2 regions of the Achromobacter sp. HNDS-1 genome follow, and region 1 is predicted to be linked to the other one. Evidence: predicted binding sites of a transcription regulator. Region 1 holds the regulator's gene; the other holds the start of a gene.
The links. The regulator FliA, encoded in region 1, starts transcription of late flagellar genes. The targets are predictions, from matches to a motif close to CTAAAGTTTNNNNNNNNNNNGCCGNTA.

Region 1 (6,374 bases):
ACGATCGCTTGGAAGTCCGGGCCATTCGTGGGGCGGGCGCGCAGGGGCAATCCATCGCGCGGGCAACCGCGGCAAATGTGGCCGGCACGGAAGATGTGTGGGGATGAGGCCCAAGGGTGTCCATGCCGCGGCGCAATGGCGCGCTGCCGTCGGCCTCGGGGTGGACTTGGGGGGCACGAATGCAAACAAGCCGGCTTGCGCCGGCTTGTTTTACGACCGGGTGTCAAGCACCCGGTGCGGGAGGCGGGTGGGGCAGGCCTTGCGGCACGCCCCGCCCAACCGTCAGGCGTTGCGGCGGATTAACGCAGCAGCGACAGGACGGTTTGCGGCACTTGGTTGGCTTGCGCCAGAACCGAGGTGCCAGCCTGCTGCAGGATCTGAGCCTTCGACATGTTCGACACTTCCGTGGCGTAGTCCGCGTCTTGAATGCGCGAGCGGGCCGACGACAGGTTGTTCACGACGTTGTTCAGGTTGGCGATGGTCGATTCCAGGCGGTTCTGCACAGCGCCCAGTTCGCCCGTCAGCTTGTCCAGCTTGGTGAAGGCGGCGTCCAGCGTCTTCAGCGGGTCGGACGTCTTGCCGCCCTTGCTGGTCGTTTCCGTGGTCAGCTTGCCCGACGAGTTGACGTAGGCGGTAGCGCCGACCTTCGGAGCGTAGTCGCCCGTGCCCGTGCCGCCCTTGACCGTGGCCTTGCCCGTGTTGGGGTCGACGGTGTAGGTCGTGTCGTAGTTCTGGGTACGGGTGAAGTTGCCCGAACCGTCAACCCACGTGTCGGTCGAGGTGCCGGTCGTGAACGTCAGGGTGGCGGCGGTGATGCCTTGGCCCAGGTTGATCGTGCTGCCAGCAGCGCCGGCCTTGAACGTGGCCAGCAGGGCATCCTTGGCGACCGTATCGGTGTACGTCACGACGCCGGCGGTGCCGCTGCTGTTGAAGGTCTTGCCGCCGATCGAGACGCTGGCGCCGCCAACGGCTGCCTTGCTGGTGGTGGTCAGGACGTCGTCCAGCGTGGCTTGCGCGCCGCCGCCGGGGTTGTTGGTCGACAGTTCGCCGGTCGCGGCCAGGTAGGCGGCCTTGCCACCGATGGTCAGCTTGCCGGTCGCATCAACTTCGAACGAGGACGAAGCCGAGGCGTTGTTGGTGTAGGTGCCGGTGACGGTGCCGGTGGCCGGGGTCAGCGACGTGGCCAGCTTGGTCAGGGCGGCGGCGTCGGCGGTCTTGTTCTGGAACGTGAAGTTGCCGTTGGCGGCATCGTACGTGTAGGTGGTGCCACCGACAGCGACGGTGTTGCCGTTTTCCAGCTTGCCGAAAGCTTGCTCGGCGGTCGCGGCGGCGTGGTTCGTGGTCACGGTCCAGTCATTGCCAGCGGCGGTACCGCCAGCGGCTTGCAGGTCGGACACGGTGGCGGTGCGGTTTTGCGTCACGCCGGTGCCGTTCACGTTGAAGCCGTCCAGGCCCAGCGTCTTGACGCTGATTTCGGTCAGGTTCAGGGTGATGGTTTCGCCGTCGTTGGCGCCGACTTGCAGCGTCAGCGGCTTGGCATTGCCCGACAGGACCTTCACGCCGTTGAAGTCGGTTTGCTGCGAGATGCGATCGATGTCCGACAGACGCTGGTTGATTTCGTCTTGCATCGAGTTGAGCTGCTCTTGCGAGTAGCTGCCGTTGGCGGCTTGCACCGACAGTTCGCGAACGCGCTGCAGGTGGGTGTTGATTTCGGAGGCGGCGCCTTCCGTCGTCTGGGCCAGCGAGATGCCGTCGTTGGCGTTGCGGGCGGCTTGGGTCAGGCCCTTGACGTTCGCGGTGAAGCGGTTGGCAATGGCCATACCGGCGGCGTCATCCTTCGCGCTGTTGATGCGCAGGCCGGACGACAGACGCTCGATGGCGGTACCCAGGGCGGATTGCGACTTGTTCAGGTTGTTCTGAGCAACCAGCGACAAGTAGTTGGTGTTGATAACTGCAGCCATGTTTAGGCTCCCAAGAGAGAAAGGCTTCTTCAAACCGGGCAGCTAAGCCGCCCAACTGTAACGTGAAGAACTGACTTTGTTGATTTCAGTTTCGTCCGTTGCCAGGATTACGGCAGTGCCAAATCAATCTTTAGGACTAAATCACGAAAATCGCATTTTTTTCCATTTCCCCTGAGCCGGCGGGAGTGCAGGGGAAATGGAAGCGCCCATTGCTACATAAGCAAGCCGCCAGAACGCATGGCGTCCAGGATGCGTACCAGCAACTCCTGGGCGACCGGATCGACGTTGCGGGCCCCCTTGAGCGCGAGCCCGTCCGGATGAGGGATGCGCCCGGATGTCAGCGCATCACGCAGTTGCGTGCGCACTTCAGCCTGGGGCAGCGAGCCGTCCAGGAGGCTGGCGACATAGCGGGTGGCGGGCTCTGTGCTCAGGTTTACCCACTGGTGCCACAGGTTGTAGTGGCCGACCTGCAGCGTCTTTTCGCTGGCGGCAATGATCAGTTCGCGGGCGCCTGGAATCAGGCGGGGCCGGGCTGAGTCGTTGCCGTAGCCGAGCGGTTCGCGGCGGTATCGCAGCGCCCCGCAATTCATCAATGTAATCAAATGCAATAGCGTGGCGTGTTCCGCGGCCGTACCGCTCTGAGCCGACTTGGTGCCTACGATCGTCTGGGCCTGCTCGAACGAAATCGCGTTGGGCCATTGCTCCTGCAGGGTCTCGATCAGTGCGATCAGCGAGGGATCCTGCGTCGCCAGCCCGGTGTTGGCGGGCGTGCGGAAATGCCGGTGACCCGGATTGGCCCGGTCCCGCTCCGCTTCCGATTGCAGCTGGACGGAAACGAACATCGATGAGAAGTGGCTGGCCTCGGGCTTCTCCCGGATCTGGTCGGCGCGTTCGGCATGCACGAGGATGCTCTGGCGGAATTGGCGGCCGACCGCAAAATCCAGGTATTGCTCGCGCATGACGCGGTCGGCGCCCGCGGACATGGTGGCGAGCGCGGCCGCGGTGGCCTGGCCGTAATTCGAGGGGAAGGAGCCTTCGGGCTGAGCGTCGCTGACATAGGCCAGGTCCGCTTGCTGGATGCTGGCGATGAACTCCAGGAAGTAGCAGGGCGAGTTGATCATCTCCAGGTATTCGTGGAAAAGATAGTGGTCCGGCTGCTGGCTCAAGGTGTGTGCCGCCTTGCTGATTGCCTCGCGCATCAGATTATTGGGCGACAGGCCATGCTGGAGCAGGCCAAGCATTTCCTTCGCCTTTTTCAGTTTTTCGGCTGGCGTGGTGGCCGAGAAACTATTCAGCTGCATCGCGTCGCGCAAGATGTCCGATGTTTTCCACCCGGGGTAGACGTTGTAGCTGATGAAGGCAAGGCCCTCGGGCGCCAGATTGTCGCGGCAGACTCGCAGAATCGCTTCGCGGACCACGGGAGGAACCCAGCTGAACACGCCGTGGCAGATGATGTAGTCGAACTTGCCCAGGCTATCGTCGATGTCGGTAATGCTGAGGGCACGCAGGTCCAGGTTGCGCAGTCCGAGCCGTTGTGCGATCTCGCGCCCGGCATTGATCTGCTCCGGGGACAGGTCGATGCCGATCACTTGTGCATCCGGGTTTGCCACCGCGAACGGGATAAGGTTGCCGCCCGCGGCGCAACCCAGCTCCAGGACCCGCGCGGTCGCCAGCGGGGCGGAGTCCAGTCCGTATAAGTGAGCAACCGCCCGGAGATGCCCAGGGGCGGTTTGCGCCAGTGCGTTCGAAGTGTAGGGCGTTTCATCGTAGGCGTCGGAAATCGCCTGGTTCAGCAGATCGGGTTCGGTCATCTTGGGGTCCGTGTCGAGGCAGCCATGGCAACGGCGGCCTGGTCGCGCGCAAAGGCAAATAGTGCAGGCGACAGCCTATCAGCCGGCAGGGGATCCGGAAGGCTCGAAAAAGGGCGGAAAGAGCCCGGGTTTCGCTAGGCCGGAAGCTCCATCTGGAAATCGGGCCGACATTGATGCGAAACGGGGTGGGTGTCCGGCTCGCCTCAGATAATCTGCGCGATCTGCCCCTCCTGGGGCAATTGCTGCCAGGCCTGCTCGCGCAGCTTGGCGCGGATGCGGGCGGTGGCCTGCGAGCGCAACTGGCAGACGCGGGCCTCGGTTACGTTCATGATCGCGCCGATTTCCTTCAGGTTCAGGCCCTGTTCGTAACACAGCGAAAGCAGCAGCTTTTCGCGGTCGGGCAGGGAGTCGATGGCGTGGATCAGGGCCTGGCGGAAATCGCCGGCCAGCAGCGAATCCAGCGGATTGCCGCCGGCGGTGCCGTGATTCAGCGTGGCGGCCCAGTCAGACTGGCCCGAGGCGGTGTCGGGCTCGGTGGCGAAATCTTCGTAATGGACGATCTGCACGCCTTGGGCGTCGTGCAGAAGCGTCTGATATTCGTTCAGCGGCATTTCCATCTGCTGCGCGATCTCGGCTTCGCTCGGCGCGCGCATCAGGCGTTGCTCCAGCTGCTGGATGGCCTGTTCGATCTTGCGGGCCTTGGCGCGCACGCTGCGCGGCAGCCAATCCTGGCCGCGCAACTCGTCCAGCATGGCGCCGCGGATGCGGGTGGTGGCGTAGGTCTCGAACTGGGCGTCGGCGGTTTCCTGGTAGCGCCGCACGGCGTCCAGCAGTCCAATCATGCCGGCCTGGATCAGGTCGTCGAGCTCGACGCTGGCCGGCAGCCGGGCGAGCAATTGCAGGGCCAGCTTCCGCACTAGCGGGGCATATTCGACCAAGCTGTCATCTGCGTGGGGCATTGCGGAAATGTCGGGCGGTGTCCATCGTGACGCATTGTCGGTTGTTGTCAATTTGCGACATTGTCGACAAACGCGCGGCTACGCTAAAGCTAGCAAGATTCTGTGATCGGCAAGGTGCCATTGTCGGCAAAAGACGGCATTTCATTCGCTAAAGCACGCAACGTTTTGAATGCTTATTTGCCAAATTGACGTACATTTGTCAGGGCTTTCTATGTCAAGGTGTATCTAAAGTCTCAAGTTGCGCAATATCAACAAAGATTTGTCATATAAGTCATAGAAAATGACATGACCTGTGGTAAATTTTACTTAAATTGCGAACAAATGATACATTTCGCATTAAAACAGGATGCAGCGGGCAGGGCGCAACATATGTTGCGAAATGCTTTGGTTATCAAGCCCCTTCGGTGGGATAGGGAATAGGGAGTCGGGCGTGCAACAAGTCGAAAATTCTTTGCTGGCAGATATTCGTGAAGTGAATCTGTCCTATCTACTTCTCGCGCAGCGCATGCTGCGCGATGACTATGCTGCATCGATGTTCCGCCTGGGTTTCAGCAATGAGGTTGCCGATATCCTGATGCGTCTTTCTCCGGCCCAGCTGGTGAAGCTGGCCAGTTCCAGTTCGCTCCTGTGCCGTTTCCGTTTCGACGACTACAGCCTGCTGTCCGCCCTGACCCACGACGTACTGGGCGGCGCGCTGCAGCAAGCGCACGCGACGATCCTGCTGGCCAAGCAACCTGTTGAAGAACTGGCCTGACGGCCTGTCGAATCCCACTCGGACACGTGTAATGGCCACCAAGAGCGTTTCGCAGGAAGCGGATGACATCCTGCTAGCCAGCTCCATGATCACCCTGGGCGCGCGGCTGCAGGTGTTGGAGGCGGAAACCAGCCTCAGCCACGACCGCCTGGCACGCCTGTACCGCGAAATCCGCGGCTGCTCGCCACCTAAGGGCATGCTGCCTTTTTCGGTCGACTGGTTCATGACCTGGTTGCCGAACATCCATTCCTCGCTTTTCTACAACGTGTATTCGTTCCTGAATGCGCGTACCAGCAGCAAGGGCATCCGCGCCATCATCGACGCGTACCGCCTGTACCTCGAAAATGCCGGCGTCGATAGCGCCGAATCCACCGAACCCGTGCTGAGCTTCACTCGCGCCTGGATGCTGGTGCGGTTCTTCGACAGTGGCATGCTGCAGCTTTCGGCCTGCCGCCAGTGTGGCGGGCATTTCATCGCCCATGCGCATGATCCGCAATCGGATTTCGTGTGCGCGATCTGCCGCCCGCCACCCCGCGCCGGCAAGACCCGCGCCGCCGCCAAGGCGCGCGCGGGCAGCCGCTCCGCGCCTGCCGTAGACGCCGCCCGTTCCTGAGCGGCGCGTCCAAATACATCAAAAGCCCTGGAAAAGTCCCCGTAACCCGCCTTTTTGGGTCGGGGGGAACAGGGGATCATTGACGCCGGTTTTAGACTTCGTTGGCAGGGGCCTGATGTGTTGATTGTTATCGGTTTTCTAGTGGTGATCGTGTCGGTCATCGGCAGCTTCGTAGCGCTGGGCGGCCACATGGGCGCGCTCTACCAGCCGTTCGAGTTGACGCTGATCTTCGGCGCGGCCTTCGGCGCGTTCCTGGCCGGCAACAGCAAGAAGTCG
Region 2 (6,374 bases), 2.5 Mb from region 1:
GGACGCGGGCCGGCATTTCGACCGCATTGCCGCCGGCGACCTGACGCAGCGCGTGGAGACGCGCTCCAATAACGAGATCGGCACGCTGTTCTCGGCGGTACGGCGCATGCAGGAGGGCCTGACCCGCACGGTGACCACGGTGCGCCAGGGCGTCGACGAAATCAACGTCGGCGCGGCCGAGATCGCGGCCGGCAACGCCAATCTGTCGACCCGCACCGAGGAACAGGCGGCCGCGCTCGAAGAGACCGCCTCGACCATGGAAGAGCTGGCCGCCACGGTCAAGCAGAACGCGGAGAACGCCGCCCAGGCCAATCAGCTGGCGGCGGTGAGCATGGAGGTGGCGCAGCGCGGCGGCCACACCGTCGGCCAGGTGGTGGCCACCATGCAAGGCATTTCGGACAGTTCGCGCCGAATCGCCGAGATTGTCTCGGTGATCGACGGCATCGCCTTCCAGACCAACATCCTGGCGTTGAACGCCGCTGTGGAGGCGGCCCGGGCCGGCGAACAGGGCAAGGGCTTCGCCGTGGTGGCCGGCGAGGTGCGCACGCTGGCGCAGCGCGCCGCGCAGGCGGCCAAAGAGATCAAGGCGCTGATCGAAACCTCGGTCGATACGGTCGCGGCCGGCTCATCGCAGGTCGCGGCCGCCGGACAGACCATGGACGAAATCGTGACCTCGGTGCAGCGCGTGGCCGACATCATGGGTGAAATCTCGGCGGCCTCGGCGCAACAGGCCGGCGGCATCGACCAGGTCAGCCTGGCGGTGTCGCAGATGGACGAGGTAACGCAGCAGAACGCCGCGCTGGTGGAACAGGCCTCGGCGGCCGCGTCGGCGATGGAGGATCAGGCCCGGCGCCTGGCGGAGGCGACCGCGGTCTTCAAGACCCAGTCGGGCCAGGTGATCGAGGCCGCCCCGGTGCAGGTGGGCGGCCGGACGCCGGCATCACGGCTGTCGCGGTCCTGAGCGGCGCCGGCCTGTCGCGACCGGCCAGCGGAGCGGCCGCCTCGCGGCCGGCCGACGCGGGCCGGGCGCGGCGCCCGAGGGACGGGCGCCTGGCAGGACAACCGCCCCGCCCTATTTCTTGCGGCGCAGCAACGCGTACAGGATGATCGCGCCGAAGGTTGCGGTGCCGATGCCGCCCAGCGTGAAGTTGCCCAGCTTGACGGTGAAGTCGCCCGCGCCCAGCACCAGCGTGACCGCGGCCACGATCAGGTTGCGGTTGTCGCTGAAGTCGACCTGATTGACGACCCAGATGCGGGCCCCGGCAATGGCGATCAGGCCGAAGACCACCACCGACATGCCGCCCAGCACAGGCGCGGGAATGGTCTGGATCAGCGCGCCGAACTTGGGCGAGAAGCCCAGCACGATGGCGATCAGCGCGGCGATCACGAACACCAGCGTCGAATAGATGCGGGTCACCGCCATCACGCCGATGTTCTCGGCGTAGGTGGTGACGCCGGTGCCGCCCACCGCGCCCGAGACCATGGTGGCCACGCCGTCGCCGACGAAGGCGCGGCCCAGGTAGCGGTCCAGGTCCTGGCCGGTCATGGCGCTGACCGCCTTGACGTGGCCCAGGTTCTCGGCGACCAGGATGATGGCCACCGGCACGATCAGGCCCATGGCTTCGGCCTTGAAGACCGGCGCGGCGAAGTGCGGCAGGCCGAACCAGGCGGCGGCCGACACGGCCGAGAAATCCATCGGCTTGCCCAGGCCCATGCCGTTGGCGAAGATCGCATACACCACGCAGGCCAGGATCAGGCCGACCAGGATCAGCAGGCGCTGCACCATGCCCTTGGTGTAGACGGCGATGCCTCCCACGCACAGGATGGTGACGATCGCCATGGCGCTGTCGAAGCCCGAGGCGCCCATGGCGCCCTTGGCGGCGATGGGCGCCAGGTTCAGGCCGATCACCGCGACCACCGCGCCGGTCACCACCGGCGGCATCAGGGTGTCGATCCAGTTGGCGCCGCCGCCGGCGCGGCCATTGGCGATCCAGACCAGGACACCGATCAGGGTGTAGGCCAGGCCGCAGGCAATGATGGCGCCCAGCGCCACGCCGATGTTGGCGTTGGCCCCGCCGCCGGCATAGCCGGTGACGGCGATGACGCCGCCGATGAAGGCGAAGCTGGAGCCCAGGTAGCTGGGCACGCGGCCGCCCACGAACAGGAAGAAGATCAGGGTGCCGATGCCCGACATCAGGATGGCGACGTTGGGGTCGAAGCCCATGAGCAGCGGCGCCAGCACGGTGGAGCCGAACATCGCCACCACGTGCTGGGCGCCCATGGCCACGTTCTTGGGCCAGGACAGCCGTTCGTCGGGCGCAATGATGACGCCGGGCTCGGCGTCGTCCGCCAGGCGCCAGCGCGGAAAATAGGAATTGGACATGGAATCCCCGGGAGTGATTGGTGTGAGCGGGCGCCAGTGTAAAGGGGGCCGGGAAGGGGCGGCAACTTAAGTTCCTGGCCGGAATGCCGTACTAGTGGAAACCCCCATTCAATCCTTCGCCCCCCCGGAGACCTCCATGGCCATCGATTCCATCAGCGGCACCTCGCGCATCGGCAGCATGGCCGACCTGTGGGCGCAGAAGATCCAGGCCAACAAGGAAGCCAAGGACGCCAAGGCCGGCGACCCGGGCGTCAGCGTCACGCCAGACGGCAAGATCCGCGTCAACAGCGCGGGCGCCAAGAAGGTGGGCCAGGCCGAGGAAACCGAATCGTCCGGAAACGACGACTATTACACCCAGGTGATCAAGGAACTGCAACGCCAGCTCAAGCGCGTCATGGAGCAGATCGCACGCGTGCGCGACAGCAATGCGTCGGCGGAACAGAAAGCCACCCAGCTGCAGGCGTTGAACGGACAGGCGCAGCAGATCATGGGCCAGATCCAGAAGGTGATGACCGAGAAGATCAAGGCGATGGCCAAGGCCAACGGCGGCGTCTCGGCCACGGCCTAGCTTCCTTCCCGCGGGTTCTCCCGAATGCCCGCCACACTGATGGCGCGCATCAAAATTTGTGATTGGACTGGCGGCGCACGCAGCCGCTAAGGTCTCCGGACAAATCGAAAAACCACGGAGACAAACCATGCATGCAATGCGCACAGCCCTTGCAGGGGCGCTGCTGGCCGCCTGCGCCGCCCCCGCCCTGGCGGGCACCGTCACGGTGATCACGTCGTTCCCGAAAGATTTGACCCAGGCCTACAAGACCGCGTTCGAGAAGGCCAACCCCGGCATCACGCTGGAAATCCTCAACAAGAACACCGTGTCCGGCATCGCCTACGTGCGCGAGACGCCGGCCGGCCAGCGCCCGGAAGTGTTCTGGGCCAGCGCCCCGGACGCCTTCGAGGTGCTGGGCCGCGACAAGCTGCTGGCCAAGTCCTCGGACGTCGCCAACAAGGACGTGCCGGACAAGATCGGCAACTATCCCATCAACGACCCGGGCGGCATGTACCTGGGCCAGGCGCTGGCCGGCTACGGCATCGTCTACAACACGCGCTACATCGCGGCGCACAAGATCCCCGCGCCGGTCGAATGGAAGGACCTGCTGGCGCCGCACTGGTTCGGCCACGTCGGCATCACCTCGCCCTCGCGCTCGGGCACCATGCACCTGACGGTCGAGACCATCCTGCAGGGCGAAGGCTGGGACGACGGCTGGAACACCCTGCTGCGCATGTCGGGCAACAGCAGCGCCGTCACCGAGCGTTCGTTCGGCGTGCCGGACGGCGTCAACAACGGCCAGTTCGGCGCGGGTCCGGTGATCGACTTCTTCGGCCTGTCGAGCAAATACTCGAAGTTCCCGGTGGAATTCGTCTATCCCTCCGAGACCGCCATCGTGCCGGCCAACATCGCGCTGATCGACGGCGCCAAGAACACCGAGGAAGGCAAGAAGTTCATCGCCTTCACGCTCAGCCAGGCGGGCCAGGAACTGCTGCTGGAGCCGAAGATATCGCGCCTGCCGGTGCTGCCGTATTCGGCGCTGGGCGGCAAGGTGCCGCAGGGTTATCCGGATCCGGCCGAGATCGCGCGCCGCAGCAAGGTGCAGTTCAACGCCGACCTGTCGCAGACGCGCTATTACGTGGTGCAGTCGCTGTACGACCAGACCGTCACGTTCCGCCTGAAGGAACTGCAGGCGGCGACCAAGGCGATCTACGACGCCGAGGCCAAGCTCGGCGACAAGGGCAAGAGCGGCAAGCCGGCCGAACTGCTGGCGCAGGCCCGCAAGCTGGCCTGGGCGCCGCTGGTGGACGGCAAGCAGGCCGCCGATCCCGAGTTCCTGAAGATCTTCAGCGGCAACAAGAAGGACGCCGCGGTCAACCAGCAGATCACCAAGCTGGAAGGCGAATGGAACGGCACGGCCAAGAGCAATTATGAGCAGGCCGTGAAGCTGGCGCGGGAAGCCGCGGCGCTCTGAGCCCGGCTCGCGCCGGACGGGGGGCTCGCCCCGTCCGGCCGCCGCCCCGCCGCGGGCGGCCTGTCTTGAACCATTACGGGAATCTCGATGAATCTTCCGGGCCATTCACGCCTGCCCGCCGGCCCCGTGCTGGCCGCGCTCCTGGTGCTGGGTTTCCTGGCGCTGTTCCTGGCCGTGCCGGTGGGCACGGTGTTCTACAGCGCCTTCGTCAACGCCGACGGCGGCTTCACCATCGGCCACTTCGGCGCGTTCTTCAACCAGCCGCTGATGCTGGAGGCGTTCTTCAACAGCCTCTACGTGGCGGGCTGGTCGGCGCTGCTGGCCTCGCTGATCGCGGTGCCGCTGGCGTACTTCACGGTGCGCTTTGATTTCCGCGGCGCGCTCATCATCCAGACGCTGGGGGTGCTGCCGCTGATCATGCCGCCCTTCGTCGGCGCGGTGGCGATGCAGCTCATCTTCGGCCGCTCGGGCAGCGTCAACCTGCTGCTGAACGACTGGTTCGGCTTCACCATCCCGTTCATGGAGGGCCTGAACGGCGTCATCTTCGTCGAGGCGCTGCACTACTTCCCGTTCATCCTGATGAACCTGGTGGTGGCGCTGCGCAACATCGACGGCGCCATGGAGGAAGCGGCCTTCAACCTGGGCGCGCGCGGTTTCCGGCTATTCCGCCGCGTGATCTTCCCGCTGGCGCTGCCGGGCTACGTGGCCGGCACCTCGCTGGTGTTCGTCAAGGTGTTCGACGACCTCGGCACGCCGCTGGTGCTGGGCACCACCAACATGCTGGCGCCGCAGGCCTACCTGCGCATCACCCAGGTGGGGCTGGAGGATCCGCTGGGCTACGTCATCAGCGTCATCATGATCGCCTTCTCGATCCTGGCGCTGTGGCTGTCGGCGCGGGTGCTCAAGGGCCGCGACTACTCCACGCTGCAAAAGGGCGGCAACTCGATCCAGAAGCGCAAGCTGCGCCCGGCCGAAAGCGTGCTGGCCTATGGCTGGATCATCCTGGTGCTGCTGCTGGTGTTGTCGCCGCACATGGGCGTGCTGCTGCTGTCCCTGGCGAGCGTCTGGAGCTTCGCGCCGCTGCCGGACGGCTACACGCTGGCGCACTACAGCGCGGTGTTCAGCGAATCGCAGGGCATGATCGCCAACACCCTGCTCTATTGCGGCCTGGCGGCGGGCGTGGACGTGATCCTGGGCACCGCCATCGCCTACCTGATGCTGCGCACCCGGCTGCCGGCGCGCCAGTGGCTGGACTTCCTGGCCTCGGCGGCGCTGGCGATCCCGGGCATCGTGCTGGCGATCGGATTGCTGCGCACGTTCCGCGGGGTGGAGATCCCGGGCACCGGCACGCTGCTGACCTCGTCGTGGATCATCATCATGATCGCGTACTCGGTGCGGCGGCTGCCCTACGCCTTGCGCTCGTGCGTGGCCGCGCTGCAGCAGATCAACGTATCGCTGGAGGAAGCGGCACAATCGCTGGGCGCGACCCGGATGCGCACCATCCGGCGCGTGGTGGTGCCATTGATGGCCGGGGGCATGCTGGCCGGCTTCGTGACCAGCTTCGTGACGGCGGCGGTGGAGCTGTCGGCCACCATCATGCTGGTCACCAAGGACAGCCAGGCGCCGATGAGCTATGGCATCTATCTGTACATGCAGAGCGCGGCCGGCCGGGGTCCGGGCGCCGCGCTGGGCGTGCTGGCGGTGGCCGCGGTCGCGGTCGGCACGTATGTCTCGCACCTGCTGGTGGAACGCGCCCAGGCGCGCCAGCGCCCGGCGCGTCACGACGAGACGGCCTGAATCAAGGGGAATCGACATGAAGAAAGTCAGCGTTGAATGCCGCAACATCCGGCTGTCGTATGGCAAGACGGAAGTGCTCAAGGACGTCAACATCCACATCGAACCGGGCGAGTTCTTCGCCCTGCTGGGGCCGTCGGGCTCGGGCAAGTCCACCCTGCTGCGCCTGATCGCGG

Region 2: the regulator FliA is predicted to act here: its motif matches at 2,449-2,475, upstream of ABFG95_RS08370 (FlxA-like family protein).

What each region holds. Positions count from the first base shown of each region.
Region 1 covers NZ_CP157584.1:5,698,797-5,705,170, forward strand. The annotation lists gene ABFG95_RS26315 (flagellin) at 300-1,961, opposite strand; gene ABFG95_RS26320 (class I SAM-dependent methyltransferase) at 2,174-3,772, opposite strand; gene ABFG95_RS26325 (RNA polymerase sigma factor FliA) at 3,976-4,731, opposite strand; gene flhD (flagellar transcriptional regulator FlhD) at 5,162-5,485, shown strand; gene flhC (flagellar transcriptional regulator FlhC) at 5,517-6,098, shown strand; gene motA (flagellar motor stator protein MotA) at 6,216-6,374, shown strand, end outside.
Region 2 covers NZ_CP157584.1:1,822,367-1,828,740, forward strand. The annotation lists gene ABFG95_RS08360 (methyl-accepting chemotaxis protein) at 1-961, shown strand, start outside; gene ABFG95_RS08365 (solute carrier family 23 protein) at 1,073-2,383, opposite strand; gene ABFG95_RS08370 (FlxA-like family protein) at 2,520-2,951, shown strand; gene ABFG95_RS08375 (extracellular solute-binding protein) at 3,079-4,404, shown strand; gene ABFG95_RS08380 (iron ABC transporter permease) at 4,492-6,201, shown strand; gene ABFG95_RS08385 (ABC transporter ATP-binding protein) at 6,218-6,374, shown strand, end outside.